DNA from 2 places in the Nicoliella spurrieriana genome. Region 2 is predicted to be linked to the other one. Evidence: a T-box and tRNA genes for the amino acid it is inferred to sense, from the RefSeq annotation. Region 2 holds a T-box; the other holds one or more tRNA genes.
What was found. The T-box of region 2 lies ahead of leuS (leucine--tRNA ligase). A T-box ahead of a tRNA ligase gene usually reads a tRNA of that ligase, here a tRNA-Leu.
Positions count from the first base shown of each region.

Region 1: it has a tRNA-Leu gene. The T-box ahead of leuS (leucine--tRNA ligase) is inferred to sense a tRNA for this amino acid. The anticodon was not compared.

Region 1 covers NZ_CP093361.1:143,429-154,337, reverse strand. Annotated here, with positions in the region: gene MOO44_RS02355 (nicotinate phosphoribosyltransferase) at 1-1,383, shown strand, start outside; gene nadE (ammonia-dependent NAD(+) synthetase) at 1,410-2,237, shown strand; gene MOO44_RS02345 (hypothetical protein) at 2,266-2,670, shown strand; gene MOO44_RS02340 (SprT family protein) at 2,761-3,219, shown strand; gene MOO44_RS02335 (homoserine kinase) at 3,219-4,091, shown strand; tRNA gene MOO44_RS02330 (tRNA-Leu) at 4,152-4,237, shown strand; gene MOO44_RS02325 (catalase) at 4,374-5,825, shown strand; gene MOO44_RS02320 (LCP family glycopolymer transferase) at 5,879-6,970, opposite strand; gene MOO44_RS02315 (AEC family transporter) at 7,191-8,156, shown strand; gene MOO44_RS02310 (DMT family transporter) at 8,176-9,138, shown strand; gene MOO44_RS02305 (2,3-bisphosphoglycerate-dependent phosphoglycerate mutase) at 9,165-9,833, shown strand; gene MOO44_RS02300 (C1 family peptidase) at 9,892-10,909, opposite strand, start outside.
Region 2 covers NZ_CP093361.1:1,524,635-1,535,543, reverse strand. Annotated here, with positions in the region: gene MOO44_RS07740 (MDR family MFS transporter) at 38-1,510, shown strand; gene mnmM (tRNA 5-(aminomethyl)-2-thiouridylate-methyltransferase MnmM) at 1,520-2,080, opposite strand; T-box leader at 2,167-2,383, shown strand; gene leuS (leucine--tRNA ligase) at 2,443-4,863, shown strand; gene MOO44_RS07725 (putative polysaccharide biosynthesis protein) at 5,021-6,700, shown strand; gene MOO44_RS07720 (NAD(P)H-hydrate dehydratase) at 6,760-7,593, opposite strand; gene pepV (dipeptidase PepV) at 7,710-9,116, shown strand; gene MOO44_RS07710 (deoxynucleoside kinase) at 9,180-9,794, opposite strand; gene mscL (large-conductance mechanosensitive channel protein MscL) at 9,842-10,321, opposite strand; gene MOO44_RS07700 (S53 family peptidase) at 10,644-10,909, shown strand, end outside.

The sequences.
Region 1 (10,909 bases), 330 kb from region 2:
AAAATGGAGAACCGCCGGGCTGTCTTTGAAGTATTTTTTAGAACAATGCCGTTTGAAAATGGTTACGCTGTTTTCGCTGGCTTAGAGCATGTAATTGACTATATTAATAATCTTCATTTCACAGATGATGATATTAAGTACCTAGCTGAGCATGGTGAATATACCCCCGAGTTTTTAGATTTTTTAAGCCATTTTAAATTCAAGGGAACGATTAGATCCGCTCAGGAGGGGGACTTAGTTTTTAATAACGAGCCAATTATGCAGGTTGAGGGTAGTTTAGCAGAATGTCAGTTAGTGGAAACTGCAATTTTAAACATTGTTAACTATCAAACCTTAATTGCTACTAAGGCCTCTCGGATTAGACAGGCTGCTGGTGATGATCAACTAATGGAATTCGGAACTAGGCGAGCCCAAGAAACTGCTGCGGCACTTTGGGGGACGCGAGCTGCATTTATTGGTGGTTTTAATTCGACGTCCAATGTGTTGGCTGGTAAATCATTTGGGATTCCGGTTAGTGGAACGCATGCCCATTCGCTAGTTGAAACATTCGGTCATGATTACGATGCATTTATGGCATATGCGCAGACCCACCATGATTGTGTCTTTTTGGTTGATACCTACGATACGATCAAGAGTGGGGTTCCCAATGCGATTAAGGTCGCTAAACAAATGGGCGATCAAATTCATTTTGCGGGGGTTAGAATTGACTCCGGTGATATGGCATATCTTTCAAAACGGATTCGTGAAATGTTGGATGATGCAGGCTTCACGGATACTAAAATTATTGCCTCTAACGATTTAGATGAAAACACAATTACTAGTTTAAAGATGCAGGATGCTAAGATTGATGTTTGGGGAGTTGGTACGAAGTTAATTACTGCATTTGATCAACCAGCATTAGGAGCCGTTTATAAAATGGTTTCCGTTGAACAATCCGATGGTCAAATGCGTGATACGATTAAAATTTCTAACAATGCGGCTAAGGTTTCGACTCCTGGTAAGAAACAGGTATGGCGAATTAATAAGCAATCAGATGGTAAATCTGAGGGTGATTACATTGCACTGAGTGATGAAGATCCACGGCACCAAGATAGTTTATATATGTTCCATCCTCAATTTACCTATATTAACAAGACCTTAACTGATTTCGAAGCTACCCCACTACTAAGAACCATTATTGAAAACGGAAAGCTAGTTTATAAAATGCCTAGCTTAGTTGAAATTCAAGCCCATGCCAATCAAGCTTTAGCATCACTATGGCCTGAGTATAAGCGTCAAATGAATCCACAGGATTATCCAGTCGACTTATCTAAGAAGTGTTGGGATAATAAAATGAACTTAATTGAATCGGTTCATAATTACGTTCAGCACCTAAATTATTAATCATTTAGACTTTGGAGGGCATGTCAATGAGACCATTACAAAGAAAAATTATTGATGCATTAAAGGTAAAACCAACGATTGATCCAGAACAGGAAATCAGGAACAGTGTTGAATTTTTAAAGGCCTACATGCAGAAAAATTCATTTTTAAAGACATTGGTTTTGGGAATTTCTGGCGGTCAGGACTCAACGCTAGCTGGTAAATTATCACAAATGGCGGTTAGTGAACTGCGTGCTGAGACCGGTAACAATGAATATCAATTCATTGCTGTTCGGTTGCCATACGGTAATCAAGCTGACGAGGCAGATGCGATGGAAGCAATTAAATACATGCAGGCTGACCGGACGATTCGAGTTAATATCAAGCCCATGGCTGATGCTGCAGTGACTGCAGTAGAGGAGGCTGGACCTAAAATTGATGATTTTAACAAGGGGAACATTAAGGCCCGTGAACGCATGATTGCTCAATATGCAATTGCCGGTGAAACTTCCGGTGCGGTTGTTGGAACCGATCATGCTGCGGAAGCCGTGACTGGTTTTTATACTAAGTTTGGTGATGGTGCTGCTGATATCACACCATTATGGCGGTTAGATAAACGGCAGGGCAAGATGTTGCTAGCGGCATTAGATGCTCCTAAGCACCTGTATGAAAAGGTGCCCACTGCTGATTTGGAAGATGATCGGCCTGCATTGCCTGATGAAGTCGCCCTTGGGGTTCGCTATTCTGATATTGACGCTTATCTTGAGGGGCAAGATATTGACCCCAAGGCTGCAGAAATCATCGAAAACTGGTATATTAAGACTGAACATAAACGGGAGTTGCCCGTAAATATCTATTCCACATTCTGGAAATAAAGGAGATCCTAATATGAAGGGTGCAAAAATGAGTAACTATGTCCCAACGGTTTCACAGCTAATTACCGAAACTGATAAAACAGGTGAAAAATTAGCTAAATATTACGAACCGTTGAAGAAGGCATTAGATAAGGATGACTTATCTAAAATTAACCTAGCTGAAACCAAGGATAAATTTCAAAACGGGACGACTTTTTATAAGGAAACGCTCCGTAAATTAAAGGTGTTAGGGGTGCCAGCAAGAGTTATTGGTAAGCATAAGTTATTAGTCGGTGCTTATTCAGACTATGCTGATGCTTGTCAAGAAATGGTCGATAGCATTAATGTTGATGAAAACACCGTTGATAAGGGTGCATTTAAGGATTCTGAGTCAGCACAAGGTGATAGTGTGGCACGGGTGATTAAATACACTCAAAAAATTTTAGTGGGTTAATATAAAAAACGGGGAAACCCGTTTTTTTGATAGTCGGATAATAAAATAACCGCGTATTTAATACTATCAATCAAAGAGGGGATTTTATTATTGTCCGATCAAGAATTACAACGACTCTGTGAACAAATTTCGCAAAGAAATTTTGCGCGGCCGTTTAAGCACCGGATTTATTTTAATCGTCGCCTAAGAACTACCGGGGGTCGCTACTATTTGCAAACTCACAACATTGAAATCAACCCCAAAATGCTAAGTGCATTTTCAAAAGAAACGTTAATTGGGGTAATTAAGCATGAATTATGTCACTACCATTTGCACATGGCTGGCTTTAGTGGTCAACACCAAACGAAGGAGTTTAAACAACTTCTTAAAGCCGTTGGGGGATTGCGCTATGCACCACGAATCGATCACCCTAGATACACCTACGAGTGTCAAAAATGCCATCAACAATACCAACGAAATCGATTCGTGGATACAAGTAAATTTGTTTGTGGTAAGTGTCGGGGTAAGTTAAGATTAATCACAAGGCATCATAAAGGAGCGAATTTATAATGGGTAAAATTATCATTCGAGTACCAGCAACCGTATCCAACTTAGGACCTGGAATTGATTCACTTGGGTTAGCCCTCCACCTTTACTATACTGTAATTGTTGAGGAAGAAACTGACCATTGGCGGGTTAACCATGCGTTGGGTGAAAATATTCCCCATGATGAGCATAACTTAATTGTCCAAACCATCCTTCGATTGGATCCTAAAATTCACCCCCATCAGCTAACAGTAATGTCCGATATTCCCGTAGAACACGGTTTAGGTTCTAGTACGACTGCTGTAATCGTTGGAATTAAGATTGCGAATGCTTTGGGTAATTTAGACCTTTCGATTGATGAACAAATGCAAATTGGAAATCAGATTGAAGCACATTCTGAAAACGTTGCAGCTGGCTTTTTGGGTGATTTAACGGTATCGAAGGTAATTGACGGTAAACTAATTGCAATTAAGTCACAGATGCCGGATGTTGCCGCAATGATGTTTGTGATGCCACGGGGTAAAGTGGGTAAAATCGAACTGCCTAAACAAATCGATGGTCAATCTGCATTGGATTCTAGTAATGATGCTAATTTATTAGTAGCAGCATTATTAAATGATAATTGGCCAGTTGCTGCGAAGTTAATTGATGGCACTTACTTTGGCGAACGAAACCTAAAGCGGGATCAGGATAATTTAAATTTAATTAAGACCGCTGCACATCAATTAGGGATTTATGGAACGTTTATTAGTGGTACCGGCCCAGTAATTGTATCGCTAGGGAAGCGGGAACTGCTGTTAAAATTACGTGATCAATTACGGACTGATGAACGATTAGATGGTCGGGTGCGAGTAATGGATTTAGACCGTGATGGGGCTACCGTTCGCGGTGAATAATAAAAAATAGTTGATTATTTCGTGAATATTTGATATATTAATATATGTTGATTTTCACATGCGGCCATGGCGGAATTGGCAGACGCGCAAGATTAAGGATCTTGTCGGGAGTTTTCCCGGTGGAGGTTCGAGTCCTCTTGGCCGCATCATAAAAAAAGCTAGAGTATTTTTATACTCTAGCTTTTTTTATGCTTTTTACTTGTGAATAAAGTGACACGGTGTTACCATTTACTTTGTAAATATAACTTGTAAGATATGTTTAATTCCAAAGGAGTGGTTTATTTGACTGATAAAATTAAAACTGCTGAAGGGCAACCTTGGGCTGACAATAATCATTCGCAAACAGCTGGTAACCGGGGTCCAGTTTTATTACAGGACTATCAATTACTTGAAAAATTAGCTCACTTTAATCGTGAAAGAATTCCAGAACGAGTCGTTCACGCTAAGGGTGCTGGTGCTAAGGGGTTCTTTAAACTAACTCACGATATGAGTAAGTATACTAAGGCGGACCTATTTACTGGGCAACCTGGGAAGGAAACTCCAATGATTATTCGGTTCTCACAGGTTGCTGGAGAATCTGGTTATCCAGATACTGAGCGTGATGTCCGTGGCTTTGCGTTGAAGTTTTACACTAATGACGGAAACTATGACATTGTAGGGAATAACACTCCGGTGTTCTTTGTTAATGATCCCCTAAAGTTTCCTGATTTTATCCATTCTCAAAAGCGGGAACCAGATACCCACTTAAGAAGTCAGGATATGCAATGGGATTTTTGGGCTCATTCACCAGAATCAGTCCACCAGGTTACCTACTTAATGGGTGATCGTGGAAATCCTGCTAGTTACCGTGAAATGAATGGTTATGGTAGTCATACCTATAAGTGGGTCAACGCTAAGGGGGAGGCTTACTGGGTTAAATACCACTTTATTAGCGAACAAGGGGTTAAAAATATGTCGAATGAAACCGCTGCTAAGACGGCTTCAAAGGATACTGACTTCTTATTGCATGATCTTTATGATGCCATCGCTAATAATGATTTTCCTAAGTGGCGAGTAATGGTTCAAATTATTCCTTATGAAGAAGGCTTGAACTACAAGAAGGACTTATTTGACGTTACCAAGGTGGTTAACCATTCTGACTATCCGCTTCAAGAAGTTGGGGAATTTACATTAAATGAAAATCCAACGAACTATTTTGATGACGTTGAAGAAGCTGCCTTTTCACCAGCAAACTTGGTTCCAGGTATTGAAGCTTCACCTGATAAATTACTTCAGGGCCGGTTATTTGCATATAAGGATGCTGAACGGTATCGGTTAGGTGCTAATTACGAACAACTACCAATAAACCGGCCTAAAAATGGGCGTCCTAAGAACTATGAACGGGATGGCTTTATGGCACAGGATCAAGATAATGCTGTAAACTATGAACCAAATGGCGAAAATGGGCCAGTTGAAGATCCCCATGCAAATATCAAACCATTTGCGGTTGAGGGGAATGCTGATACCTATAAAACCTACGATGTTGACTATTATTCTGATGCTGGTGCGTTATACCGGGTTATGACCCCTGAAGAGCGTGACCGTTTAATTGACACGATTAAGGGCACCTTAGGGAGTGTTAAGAGTCATGAAAATAAGGTTTTAGAAACTCGGCAGTTTTACAATGCGGACCATGAATATGGACAACGGGTTGCTGATGCGCTGGGCTTAGATATGGACGAAATTACTAAGTAATTAATATTAACTAAAAAATAGTGCTAATCATTTTTGATTAGCACTATTTTTAATTAATAAGCAGTTGATGAATTAGTTGAGGTACCGTCAGTGGTGGAACTATTAGTGTCGGTACCACTACCATCATCGTCAGTCTGACTTTGGGTTGCTGAAATACTGTTGATAGAGCTTAGGTTTAGATTCTTACGAATGTAATTTGAAACCCTTAATAATTCTGATTCTGGTGCGACCTGGTAATCAATGCCATCAATCATTGCATCCTCACCCTGAAGAGTATCGGATTTAATATGATGGGTTGCATCTCCATAACGAGCCCGCATTGATACCATATCATCAAATGTAATATCGGTTTTAAGATTCCCCTTTAATGAACTTAAAATGGTCTTATAACGTGGTAATGATGAAATTTGCATTGCTTTTAATACTAATTTTTGAAGAACCTCACGTTGCCGTTTTTGACGACCATAATCACCAGTGGGGTCTTCATGTCGCATTCTAGAATAATCAAGGGCTTGTTTACCGTTTAATGTAACCTTTTGGCCCTTGACTACGTTGGCGGCTCCATATTTAAACGTTAGTGGCGGATTGACTTCAACGCCACCAACCGCATTCACCATCTTTTCAAGGCCACCCATGTTGATGATGGCATAAAAATCAATGGGGACATTTAGTAGATTTTGGACGGTTTGCACTGCCGTTGATGGGCCACCAATCGTATAAGCAGCATTGATTTTTTCGTATGGTTGTGAATCACCAGGGACGGTGACTTTAGTATCACGTGGAATACTGGTCAATGAAATGTTTTCTTTTTTGGGATTAATCGTGGCAACGATCATCGTATCAGTTCGCCCGGTATCGTCACGACCTAATGCACCAGTATCGGTCCCTAATAATAGGACAGAAAATGGCTTATCCTGGCTAATGACTGATGATACATTTCTTAATTTATTGGTGTCACCAGCTTCAAAGGTTTGGTTAAATGTTTTTTGAGCGCTGTTATAAGCGTTGTAAAGATAAATTAGCCCAGCAGTCAAGATAATTAACACGATAATAACAAATGTCCATAATTTCTTGTGGGTCTTCTTCTTAAAGTGAGTCCGATTTTCACGTCGTTGAGAGTCACTATTTTGATTTGAGTTATTCATATTAATTGCTCCATTACTGATATTCTTTTAATTTTTACTTTAAATTTTAAACAATATGTATGCAATTATAAAAAAAATCAGGATAAATCACAACTTTAGTCGTTAATATTTAATATCAATTTAATATTTAACATTTGCTGACTACCGAAAATGGCTAGTTAATTTATGCTATAATTCAGTTTGTGATTAAAATTAATTATTGATTAGGAAGTGATGTGGATTGGCAGTTTTTATTGATAGTATTTCTGGAATTGTTGTAATTTTACTGATGATCTTACTTGGCTTTTTCCTGGCAAAACGGGGTTGGTTCGATGATAAGACCGCAAAATTAATTGCAAAACTGGTTACCCAGGTAGCACTACCAGCTTACATGATTAGTACCATTACTGGTAAATTTACAGCAAGTAAGCTTTTACATACTTTACCTGATTTGAGATTTCCGGTTGTTTCAATGCTAATTTTGTTTGGTGCTTCAGTAGCAGTTGCTCGTGCATTAGGGGTGGCTAAATTTCACCGTGGGTTGTTCGAATCCATGTTTTTTAATTCGAATACCGTTTTTGTTGGACTCCCCGTTAATTTGGCATTATTTGGAGCCCGCAGTTTGCCGTATGTATTAGTGTACTATATGGCAAATACGACCTTTTTTTGGACGCTTGGGGTCTATTTGATTCAACGCGATGGTGATGCCGACAGTAAGTTTAATCTAAAGCAAACCCTCCAAAAGGTATTTTCACCACCATTGTTAGGATTTATCGTTGCCGTTATTCTGGTCCTATTAAATATTCCAAATATTGAATGGTTAAAGCCGGTATTAAAACCGGTTTTTAAGAGTTGTGAATACGTGGGTGGTTTAACCACGCCACTATCAATGATTTTTATCGGGATTGCGGTTTCTAAAATCAACATTAAAAAGGTCAAGTTTAACCGACTTAACTGGGGAATCCTTTTGGGCCGTTTCATTATGGCGCCATTATTAATGACCCTATTAGTGGCCTTTACCGGAATGCCGGTATTAATGAAACAAGTTTTTATTTTACAATCAGCGATGCCAGTAATGACTAATGCACCGGTGGTTTCTAAACTATATGATGCTGATGATGAATATGCATCCTTAATGGTAACTGAGACTACCTTAATGAGTTTGCTCGTTATTCCAATCTTGATGACCCTGGTTCAAAAATTTTAGATAAGGAAGCGGATTTATTTTGCGAAGAACCTTGTTATATGTGATTATTTCAACTTTCATGTTCAGTTTAATGGAGATTGCTCTAAAGAGTGTTCAGGGAGTGTTTGCGCCCCTACAATTAAATTTAATTCGATTTTTAATCGGGGGATTAGTGTTGCTACCAATTGCTTTAAAACATCGCCGTGACGCTGAGCAACAGTTTAACCTTCGTGATATTTTGATATTTGCCCTGACTGGATTTCTATGTGTCATCGTTAGTATGACCCTATATCAAATTGCAATTGAGTATGATGAGGCAGCTACCGTAGCAGTATTATTTAGTTGTAATCCGGTTTTTTCACTGTTATTTGCGTACTTAATATTAAGGGAGCGAATTGGTCGCTTGAATTTGATTTCAATGCTATTATCAATAGCAGGACTATTAATCATTGTTAATCCCGCTAAGCTGACAAATCCGCTTGGCATTTCGTTAGCGGTGGGTTCTGCAGTGACCTTTGGTCTTTATAGTATCGTTTCCCGGTGGTCCTCTGTGGTCAGTGGCTTTGATGGGATTACAATGACTAGTTACACCTTTATCGCCGGATCCATTGAGTTATTGGCACTGATTTTATTCTTTAGGATTCCTGCAATTGCTAACGGGTTAAAGTCGGTCAGTTGGATGAAATCGTTTGTTAACGTGCCGATTTTACAAAACGTCGGATTGCATTATTTCTGGATTTTATTTTTTATCTGTGTTTGTGTTACCGGCGGTGGTTTTGCGTTTTACTTCTTGGCAATGGATCGGGGCGGGGTTTCAATGGCTTCGTTGGTGTTTTTCATCAAGCCCGGCTTGGCACCGGTATTAGCACTATTGATTTTACATGAAACGCTCTCGATCAATACCATCGTAGGAATCTTGGTAATTTTAGTTAGTTCGATTATTACCTTTATGGGGAACCGGACGAAGACTGATAGTTCTGAAATGAAAGATGCTGTTAAGTAGTTTATGATTAAGAAAGTGTGGGATTAATGGTATTTTTAACGTTAATGCGTCATGGTGAAAGTTTGGCAAATGCTAATAATGTTTTTACCGGGTGGAACGATGTTCCATTAACTACCGCTGGAATTGGGCAGGCCCATGCTGCTGGTCAAAAAATTAGAGCAACTGGCATCCGATTTAGTGATGTTCACACTTCCTTTTTGATTCGTGCAATTGATACTGCTAACATTGTTTTGGACGAGATTGAGCAGGCCTACATCATGGAACACAAGTCCTGGCGGTTAAATGAACGACATTACGGAGCCCTAAGGGGGCAAAATAAACAAGCCGTAAAGCAACGGGTTGGCGTAGAACGGTTTAATCAATGGCGACGTAGTTTTAATACCGTTCCACCATTGTTAAGTGCCCATGATCACGATGAACGTTACACAAGCATCGGGGTCACGGAGCCGTTAGGGGAAAGTCTAAGGATGGCTTATGACCGGATTATGCCGTATTGGGTCGATTCAATTGCCCCCCGGTTATTAGACCACCATAATCAATTAGTGGTCGCCCACGGCAGTACCATTCGTGCCTTGATTAAATATTTAGAACGAATTGACGATGATGTAATTGATCAAGTCGAGGTCCCTAATGGGGCACCGATTCAATATCAATTAGATGCACAGTTACGGATTGTTGATAAAATTACTTTATAATTAAAAAAATGCTGATTTCTTCAGAAATCAGCATTTTTTTACTTTTAAAGATAATTAATTAAAACTTAGCTAAGGTTCCCATTGGATCCCAAGGATCTAATAAGATTGGGTCTTGAGCCTGAGCCTTCTTTAAGTCATCTGAGAGGTATTTCTTGTTGATAACAATTTGGTAGACATACTTTCTGAACCATGATTCACTCATGACAAAGTACCCATTGTTTCCAACCTTGTTGCCCCAACTATTTTCGACCTTCCACTTAGTGGGTTTACCATCAACGATGTCAACTCCGGTAATTACCATTGCGTGGTCCATCATGCTTTCACTGTAGTCCAATTGTTCAGCCTTAGTTAAGTCAAGATCAGTGTCGAATAATTCAGCACGGGAATAAAGCTTGTCATCCATGATTCCCTTTTGACGATCTGATGCTTGACCAACATCACTACCGAACCAAACGGTTTCGCCATTCTTAAGTTGCTTGATGGCTAGTTTTTCAAAATCATCAATTGATAGGTTTAAATGCTTAACTTGACGACCACCAACCACGTTTCCTAACAATTCAACGGTGTAAGTCTTCTTGTAAGGCTTGTCATCAGTAGGGGAGTTAATTAATGAAACGTAGTCTTCGAGGTCTAATTGAATATATTTTTCGTAGAATTTCTTAGGAGTAAGGTCCTTTGCAATGTGATATTTATTGTCCTTATCACGGTATTCAAAATCAAAATGCTTAGCAGGTTCGCCCAATGCATAAACTAAGATTCTGTAGATTTCATTTAACATTTGATCCTTTTGAGCCGCAATCTTATCCTTGTCAGCGCCGTCGTTAACAAGGTTTCTTAAGATAACTGCGTCCCGTCTGAGCTTTAGGTTCAAAACGCTGTTTAAATCAGCGGAGTTATTACTATTGTAAGTTTCAGCCATTGCTGATTGAGGAACGACTCCGTATTTTTCAACCAATGCACAGAGCATGTCCCATTGGCCACCATCTTGTTGGGGAGTAGCAAGTAGGAATGCTACCTTTCTGGAAGTCCGCTTTTTGTTAGCAGTATTTAGAATGTTTTCTAAGAAGAAATTTGAT
Region 2 (10,909 bases):
ATTAGGTTGGTTTTTTATTATCAAGATAGGTGAAGGTATGAACAACTTAGATAATAATGAAACAAATCGGTTAATTGTTACAATTGCATTGTTTATGGGAACCTTTTTAAGTGCAATTGAAGGAACGATTGTTTCAACTGCGATGCCCACAATTGTTGGTGAGTTAAAAGGGGTTTCATTGATGAACTGGGTGTTTTCCATTTATTTATTGACCAGTTCGATTGCCACCCCCATATATGGAAAATTATCTGACCAAATTGGCCGAAAACGAGTGCTAATGTCTGGATTAGGGGTTTTTACGATTGGATCCCTGTTATCTGGTTTGGCCACTAGTATGCCTAGTTTAATTATCTGGCGTGCAATTCAAGGAATCGGTGCAGGGGTGATCCTACCGGTAGCATACGCAATCATTGCTGACATATATCCGTTTGCTAAACGGTCTAAGGTGATTGGATTGAATGGTGCTGCATGGGGGATTTCAGCAGTTATTGCACCACTATTTGGTGGTTTTATCGTTGATACTTTTAATTGGCGTTGGATATTTTTTCTGAACGTGCCAATTGGCTTAATTATTATGGGCATGATCATGCTTGCACTCGAATCAGATTCGGAACGTAAACATGCTAATATTGATTATTTAGGTATTGTGTATTTAGTTGTGATTATATTATCAATTATGTTTATGATTCAATTGATTGGCGATCGTCAGGTAAGGCTATCAAGGATTGCATTTTGGTTCGTAGCCCTGTTCGTTAGTTTTATTTTATTTATTAGGCATGAACATTCATTTCCTGAACCGATTATTCCAATGGGCATGTTTAGGCATCGCTCATTCGTTGCCCAAAATCTAGTCACCTTTTTTATTAGTGGCTTTGTGATGTGTATTGAAGTCTACGTGCCAAACTGGATTCAGGGGTTAATGGGCATGAAGGCCTCAATGGCGGGACTAGCGATTACCCCTAGTTCGATTTTATGGTTTGGAGGATCGATTATTTCAGGATGGTTAATCATAAGATTACATTCACGAGATGTCACAACGGTCGGCATTTGCCTGGTGTTAGCGGGCGCAATTGGCTTTATAATGATGCCCCAAACAGCTTCATTTAACCGATTAGTGTTAGTGGCTTCGGTTTGTGGTCTGGGCTTTGGAATTGCAACGACGAATCCAACGGTAGTAATTCAAGATAAGGTGAAGGATGAAAACGTGGGCGCAGCGACTTCGTTCAACGTCCTTTGTCGCACATTAGGGCAAACGATGTTTATCGTTATTTTCGGTATTTTTATGAATACTTCATTACGAGTGGGGACCCTTCAAGTATCTGGGACTTCCGTTAAGATGATCAATAAATTAATGAACCCAGAGGCTGCTGAAACCCTTCCGGCAAAGTTAATTCCAAATCTAAAGGACATTTTATATAATGCTTTACACAACGTTTTTCTAGTGGGATTCATCATTGTAGGATTAGCTTTGATTATTAATGTTTTCTATCGCAAAAAAGATGTAGCATAGTTAAATGCTTCATCTTTTTTGAATTGCTAATAAAATGGGGGGTTCATTGACTTGGTTGATGAATTGATACTGTAACACCGTGAATTGTTTTTGGGGTAGTTGGTTAGCAAATTTCATCACGGCGTTTTTTTCAGTCAATCCGCCGGGGTGGCCATAGTATAAAACGATTCCGATAATTCCGGATGGCGTCAGGCGGGTTAGGCATGCTTTAATTGCTTTAATTGTAGTGGCCCCATTTGTAATCATTTGGTGGTCGCCACCTGGGAGGTACCCTAAGTTAAACATGGCCCCCTTGATTTGAACATCCTTGGCAAGAACTTGCTCAATTTGTTCATGGCCCTGATGAAATAACCGGACCCGGCTTAAAAGGTTACTATTTTTTAGGCGGGCGGTGGTATTGTCGATGGCTAGTTGTTGGACGTCAAATCCGTATACCCGCCCGGAAGGCCCCACTAAATTTGCTAAAAATTCAGTATCATGTCCGTTGCCAACTGTGGCATCAACAACGACATCACCAGCTTGGACAACTGATTGTAATAGCGTGTGACTATAAGCTAATGCTGATTTAATTTTAATTTTAAATGCTTCCCTTCATAAAATAATAAAATGTTAACTTGCTTTTATAGGATAACTTTGCTATTATAACATTAAATTAAACAACTTAAATGAAGCGAAATATTAGCTGCGTTAATTCTTTTCAGAGACTAAATGGTTAGTGCGAATTTAGATGGTTAATCAGTGAACTCATCGCAATCGATTTTTAATTGAACTAGATATTAAGTAGATTAAAACGTTTTCCGCGTTAAGGATCCAAGTGCTTTACCCGTTATGGGTGGAGAATTTAGGTGGTACCGCGGAATAGTCGCCCTATAGAAGAATCTTTTTCTATGGGGCGTTTTTTGTTGTTTAGGAAGAAAGAGGAGGAAATTTAAATGCCTTACGATCATACAGATGTGGAAAAGAAATGGCAACGTTACTGGGATAAGCATCATACTTTTGCAACCGGTGAAGATCAAGATAAAGAAAAGTACTATGTTTTGGATATGTTCCCTTATCCATCAGGGAAGGGCCTGCATGTTGGGCATCCAGAAGGATATACTGCAACTGATATTATGGCCAGAATGGCACGGATGAAGGGCAAAAATGTTTTACATCCAATGGGGTGGGATGCATTTGGATTGCCAGCTGAACAATATGCAATGAAGACTGGTCATCATCCTGGTAAATTTACCGAAGAAAACATCGGGGTCTTCAAAAAACAAATTAAGTCATTAGGATTTTCATATGATTGGGATCGCGAAATTAACACGACTGATCCTGACTATTACAAGTGGACTCAATGGATTTTCGAACAACTCTATAAGAAGGGCCTGGCTTACGAAGACGAAATTGAAGTTAACTGGGCACCTGATTTAATGGGTGGAACCGTGGTTGCCAACGAAGAGGTGATCAACGGAAAGACTGAACGGGGTGATTTCCCAGTCTACCGGGTCCCAATGCGGCAATGGGTCCTACGGATTACTGCATATGCCGACCGTTTGATCGATGACTTGGATGATTTGGATTGGCCTGAAAGCATCAAGGAACAACAACGGAATTGGATTGGCCGTTCAGTTGGTGCTAGTGTTGACTTTAAGGTCAAGGACCATGAAGATAAAAAGATTGAAGTCTTTACCACCAGACCGGATACATTGTTTGGAGCTACCTACATGGTGTTAGCACCAGAACATAAATTAGTGGATGAAATTACTACGCCCGATCAAAAACAAGCTGTTGAAGACTACCGCAAGCAAGTTTCGACCAAGTCCGACTTGGAAAGAACTGATTTGAACAAAAACAAGAGTGGGGTCTTTACTGGAGCATATGGAATTAACCCCATTAACGGTGAAGCAGTTCCAATTTGGATTGGTGATTATGTCTTGATTTCATACGGAACCGGTGCCATTATGGCGGTTCCTGCTCACGATGATCGTGATTATGAATTTGCTACTAAGTTTGATTTACCAATTAAACCCGTGATTGAGGGTGGTGACGTTGCTAAGGAAGCCTACACTGGTGATGGAAAGCACATTAATTCCGGCTTCTTGGATGGCATGGATAAAAAGACCGCCATCGCTGCTGCAATTGATTGGTTAACTGAACACGATGCTGGCCATAAGAAGGTTAACTACCGGCTCCGTGACTGGATTTTCTCCCGGCAAAGATATTGGGGTGAACCAATTCCAGTTATCCACTGGGAAGATGGTGAAACCACTTTAGTTCCTGAAGATGAGTTACCATTAAAACTACCAAATACCGATAATCTAAAACCATCCGGAACCGGTGAAAGCCCACTAGCCAATGTTTCTGACTGGGTCAATGTGGTGGATAAGAATGGTCGGAAGGGTAAACGTGAAACCAATACGATGCCACAATGGGCTGGAAGTTCATGGTATTACATTCGCTATATCGATCCACATAATAATAAGCAAATTGCGGATTCTGAAAAGATGAACTACTGGCTACCAGTCGACCTCTACGTCGGTGGTGCAGAACATGCTGTATTGCACTTGTTGTACGCTCGATTCTGGCATAAAGTCCTTTATGACTTGGGCGTAGTTCCGACTAAGGAACCATTCCAAAAGTTAGTTAACCAAGGGATGATTTTAGGAACCAACCACGAAAAGATGTCCAAGTCCAAGGGAAATGTAATTAACCCAGATGATATCGTTAATGAATACGGTGCTGATACCCTTAGACTCTATGAAATGTTTATGGGTCCATTGACCGAAGCAAAGCCATGGAGTACCGAAGGAATTAAGGGTTCATACCGTTGGTTGAACCGGGTATGGCGCCTCTTCTTAGATGATAATAACCATCTTCGTGATCGGGTAACGACCATCGATGATGGGAAGCTGGATAAGGTCTACAATGAAACCGTTAAGATTGTTACTAATGATATGGAACGGATGCGTTTCAATGTCGCTATTTCACAATTGATGGTCTTCATTAATGAAGCCTACAAAGCCGACAGTTTACCATTTAAGTATGTGGAAGGCTTTATTAAAATGCTTTCACCAATTGCGCCCCACATTGCAGAAGAAATGTGGAGTAAGTGTGGGCATGATGAATCAATTGCATACGAATCATGGCCTACCTATGATGAAAGCATGCTAGTTGAAGACACGGTCCAAATCGTAGTGCAAGTTAACGGTAAGGTTCGTGCACACATCAAGGCATCTAAGGATGCATCTAAGGATGCAGTTGAAAAACAAGCATTAGCTGACGCAAAAGTGAAGGAATTTACCGATGGGAAGACGATTCGAAAGGTGATTGTAGTCCCTGGTAAAATTGTTAACATCGTTGCAAACTAATTGAAGCTCCTTTAAAAGTCCACTTTTTAGTGGGCTTTTTTTGGTTAAGGAATGGTATTGATTAAAAACAACCTGTTGCTATCAATTCGATTTTTGATTAAAATTAGTAAGTTATGTAATTTTTAACCAGAAATCGAGTAAGAAAGTAGGAATAAAAATGCAAGAGACGCAACGCGAAGAAGCGGTTCAGGGATTAACTGATACTGATAAGGGTTCGCAAGAAACGATGCTCAAGGGCTCTGCTTGGATGACCGGTGGGAGCATTCTATCGCGAATCTTGGGGGCGGTTTATATCATTCCCTGGCGCATCTGGTTCGCTGGATTCTTCTTCCAAGCTAACGCCCTATACGTGCAGGGATACAATGTGTATGGAGTCTTGTTAATTGCAGCAATTGCTGGAATTCCTTCCGCGGTGGCTAAACAGGTGGCGCACTATAACACCTTAAATGAATACGGGGTCGGCTTTAAATTATACAAGCGGGGGCTGTTGCTATCGATTAGTACTGGGATTATATTCGCATTGCTTTTGTACTTTGCGGCACCACTATTGGATAATGGTGATCCAAACGTAATTCCAGTTATGCGGGCACTTTCTTGGGCGATTTTAGTCATTCCGACCATGAGTTTGACCCGCGGGTTCTTTCAAGGTTATCAAGATATGGCCCCATCAGCAATTTCACAGTTCGTCGAACAATTGGTCCGGGTCTTATACATGTTGATAACAGCGCTTTTGATTATGCATCTAGGGGTCATTAAGGGAGATTGGATTACAGCAGTTTCACAGTCGACCTTTGCAGCTTTTATGGGGGCGGTAGCCGGATTACTAGTGCTCGGGTACTACTATTTCAAGCGCCGTCACTACTACCGGAGCTTGGTTGCTAATAGTAATCACCAACTAGAGGTTAAAACGATTCAATTATACAAAGAAATTATTCAACAAGCCGTTCCATTCATTATTTTGGGTGCTGGGGTGTTGATTTTTCAATTAATTGATCAATTTACGTTCTTCGACTTGATGCGGGTGTTCCGTAATTATCCAGAAGTAGTGTTACAAAAGCTATTTGCTATTTATGCGGGGAATGCTAATAAGCTGGTCATGATTACCATTTCCCTCGCCTCTGCCCTAGCAATTACGGTGGTACCACTACTTTCCAGAGCCTATACCAATAACGACCACGATGGAATTAGACGTGAAATTATCAATGGATTGATTTTATTTGAATTTATTATGATTCCATCGGCACTGGGGATGGCAGCAATTGCTGGGCCATTGAACCGGCTCTTTAACGGGACCGGCTACGGACACTTATCGGCGAATGTGCTTTCATTTTACTCGATCGTTTCCATTATTCTAGGGTTGTTCACCGTTATTTCTGCCATTATGCAGGGAATTTACCAAAATAAATTAGCGGTGAAGTACTTCATTATTGGAACGATCGTTAAAATTATTTGTCAGGTTCCAGCGATTGCATTATTCGGCACCTTTGGCCCGTTAGTGGCTACTTCTATTGGCTTTATCGTTACTAACGGATTGATTCTTAATTCATTGACGAAGCAATTTCACATTAGTTATCGGTTAGTGGTAAAACGAACGAACCAGATTTTATTATTCTCGATTTTGACCTACTTAACAGCATTGATCAGTGTCTTTGCATTTAACTGGGGACTGGGACACTTTATGGATATTCATTCCACGATTGGCAGTGGGGTTGTAACTGCAATCGCAGTTGTTTTAGGTGGTGGCGTGTATATTTACGCGACGCTTAAGACCCGCTTGGCTGATCAAATTGTGGGGGCCCGGGTTGCTCGAATTCGGAATCAGCTTCATATTAAATAGTGATTAATTGAAAAGAGCATTCACAAATTTAAATTGTGAATGCTCTTTTGACTTGTTGATTATTTATCCGCTTCGTTTTGCTTCATGAACTGTGGAATGTGATGGATAATTTGGTGCGGTAATACCACGTATTGATTTTGAGCTAGTTGGTCAGCAATCGCACTATGGGCGTAGACTGCAGCAGCGACCGCATTTTCCTTATTAGCGAATTGGGCAACGAAGCCGCCCACCATTCCAGCTAGTGTATCACCCATCCCACCAGTAGCTTGGGCAGGGGTCCCAGCGGTATTTTCATAGACGTCATCCTTAGTGTAAACCTGGGTGCGGTGTGATTTTAGCACCACAATGGCGTTTAATTGATCACGAACAGTCTGATTCCTAGCGACATCACTTTGGTCTGCCAATTTAATTCCAGACAAGCGTTGCCATTCGATTTGATGGGGGGTCAAAATGATGCGGGCATCTGGCAACGATAGGTGCTCGGTTGCCACCATTGTAATTGCAGACCCATCAATAATTAGCAATTGCTCGGGCGTAACGGTCTTAAAAACGGTTTTCAGGACTGCAAGAGCTTCAGCATCCGTCCCTAATCCGCAACCAATTACGATTACATCGGCCCCTTGAACTGAACTCGTCAATGTGTCTACGTTATGATAATCAGCGACCATTGCCTCCGGAAGTTGGGCGTGAATGCTAGTTTTGTTGGCCGGATCAGTTAACGTGGTAACGAGCCCCGCACCAGAGTAAACGGCAGCCATGGTGGCCATGATAATGGCGCCACCAAAGTTTGCGTTCCCGCCCACTAGGGTAATGTGACCATACGTCCCCTTAAAGCTATTATCGGGTCTAACGCGAATGGTTTGTTTTAAAGTTGCTTGATTAATATATTTCATGCTCTCCACCTCTTGGAATTTATTATATCATTAAAAATGAGCACCTTTAAACATGGCAACCATTGGAAGTTATGCTAAAATGAAACCAGTTACATAAATTAAGGAGGTTACTTTTTATGACTGTTGATTGGAAACAAAGGGCGAAAGCATATCAAGATGACTATCTAAATGATCTAAAGGAATTAGTATCAATTGATAGTGAACGTGATGATGCACACGCAAGTGATGAATTTCCATTAGGACCGGGTCCCGCCGCTGCATTGGCAAAGTATTTGGAAATTGGGAAACGGGATGGCTTTAAGACCAAGAACTATGATAATCTAGCCGGCTACATTGAATATGGGGATGGCGATAAGACCCTTGGGATTATTGTGCATGCCGATGTGATGCCAGCTGGTGAAGGTTGGAATACCGATCCATTTGAACTAACGATTAAGGATAATGTTGCTTATGGTCGTGGCACTTCTGATGATAAGGGGCCGGGGCTAGCTGCATACTATGGTTTGCGGATGCTAAAGGATGCCGGGATTCAGCCCAAGTTTAGAATTCGCTTTCTGATTGGTACCGATGAGGAAAGCAATTGGACCGGCATCAAACACTACTTAAAGACCGAACCAGCCCCTGATTTAGGGTTCTCACCAGATGCTGAATTTCCGGTGATTAACGGTGAAAAGGGGAATACTACCTTTGTAACAACCTTTAGTGGTCACAATGCCGGGGAAGAAGATACTGAATTTACGCTCAGAACCTTTAAAGCCGGCTTACGCGATAACATGGTGCCACGGGATGCATTTGCAGTGGTGGAATCAGATGATAACGAACGGGTCTCAGATGACTTTACTAAGTTCTTAGATCACTATCCAGTTAGCGGTGATTCTGAACTAACCGATGGCGGCCTTCAATTGCACGTGATTGGAAAGTCGGCCCATGGAATGGAACCAGATGATGGGGTAAATGCGGGAACCTATTTAGCGACCTTCCTAAATCAATACCCATTTTCAGGGGATGCGAAGCATTTTGTTTCGTTCATTGCCAATAAGCTGCATGATGATTCAAGGGGCCATCAGTTGGGCATTAACCTTACTGACGATGTAATGGGTGACTTAACCATGAACGTTGGGATTATGCGCTATGACATTAAAGATGGCGGCATGGTCAACACTAACTTTAGATATCCAAAGGGAATGGGCCCTGCTGACATTCAGCGTGGGTTGACTAACGGGGCCACTGCTGGCAATGTGACCCAAGAAGATGATATGGGACCACATTTTGTTTCTGCTGATGATCCATTCGTCAAAACTTTGATTTCAGTTTATAAGGAATTAACCGGTGAAACTGACGCTAAGCCACACGTAGTGGGTGGTGGTTCGTTTGCCCGGTTGATGGAACGTGGGGTGGCCTTTGGGGCGTTATTCCCATGGACAAAGAATACGATGCACCAAGCAAATGAATTTCAACCAATTGATGATTTAATGTTGGCAATGGCCATTTATGGAAAGGTATTAGCCACGTTAAATGAATAGTTATTTTGATTATAATTAAAAAAACAGGGCTTAGTTTTTAAACTAAGGCCTGTTTTTGGTAAATTAAACGTTAAATTGACTCACCGCATCATCAATTTGCCCCAACACGATTGGAACGTTGTTGGGATTCGCTAAATCGTACGTTTGTAAATCAATTTTGATTTTGGGAGTTTCATCATATTCCGCAAACCATTTTTGGTATGCTTGCCATAATCGATAGTAATAATTTTGTAACTGTGGATCATTATCACATTGTTCATATTCACGGCCTCGTTTTTTGATCCGGCTAAGTACAGTATCAAAGTCCGCATATGAATAAACCATTAAGTCTGAATGGTTAGTGGGCATTGAACGGAGCTCGCCCAACATATTAGCTAATAATTCATCATAGATTGCAAGTTCTTGATTCGAAATATTACCATCCAGATGGTTTTGCTGGGTGAACAGGTGGTCTTCATAAATTGAGCGGTCCAAGACGTTATGTGGATTGCGCTTCGCGCGCTTTATCATTTGGAACCGCTTATTTAAAAAGAAAATTTGGAGCAGAAATCCATAGCGCTTTGGATCCCGGTAGAACAACGGGAGCACCGGATTTTCACCGACTGGTTCGTAATACGGACGGCTGCCAAAGTGCTTGGCAATTTTACCAGTTAGGGTGGTTTTACCCACCCCAATCATTCCTGCAGTAATTATCACAACTTAACCTTCCTTTATCGAATCCATGCTTACTTTTTAGTTCCGTGATTTGCTGCTGCAGACTTATCAGCAGCTGAGCCATTACTTGGATTCTCAGATGATGAGTCTTCCGCATCGGCAGCGGTAGCATTCGCTGGATCGTCATTGGGCTGGCTTTTTTCCAAAATGCCCTTGATATCAGTTAATAACTGATCGGTAGTGCTGGGCTTAGAAGCAGTATTGCGATTAGTGACCTTGTTAAAAACCCTAATAATGATAAAGACCACGAACGCAATGATTAGAAAGTTAATGATTGAATTCAAAAAGGTTCCTAACATAAAGTGGGCCTTGCCAACGGTGAATACAATTCCTGATAGGTCGATTTTACCCAAGAAAATCCCAATTAATGGATTGATCAAGTTTTTAGTAAGGGATTGGACGATTCCGGTAAATGCAGAACCAATAATGATCCCGACTGCCATATCGATGACGCTCCCCCTGGAAATAAATGCTTTAAAATCTTTAAACATAGTAACTTATTACCCCTCTCTTGTTTAGTCAAACTGAATAATATATAGTATAATTGTATTTTAACAGATATTATCATAATCAAATAATAAAAAGCAGAAATGGTGGTTCGTTGAGCAAAAAAGATTATATTTGGTTAACCGTATTTATCATAATTGTCGTTCTTGCTACTTTTATAATTACCATGAGTCTAAACATTAGTGAAGTTCAGATTATTACGACTTGGATCATTGTTTGTATTCTTTTACAGGTAACGTTGACAACGATAATTATTATTAAAACCAAACAAAAGTTAAAGCGTCAAAAAGAAGAGGATCGAGAGGATTGATTAAAATCACACATAACCATTCAAGCATCTTTAATGAAGTAATTCAGGTGGGATTAGTCGCCCTAATTTCACTAGTGGGCATGACTAGTCTCAATGAACCAACTACTGCCAGTGCTGCCAGTAATAAAAAGGTGACGGCAGTTAAGGCGACTAAGCAGCAAACCATTAATTTGATTTTAACCCCCCGGGCCAAGGGCCAACTAGATGAATACGTGAATCAAACGATTACCCCCGGAAATGATAACTATCGGAAGTATTTAAC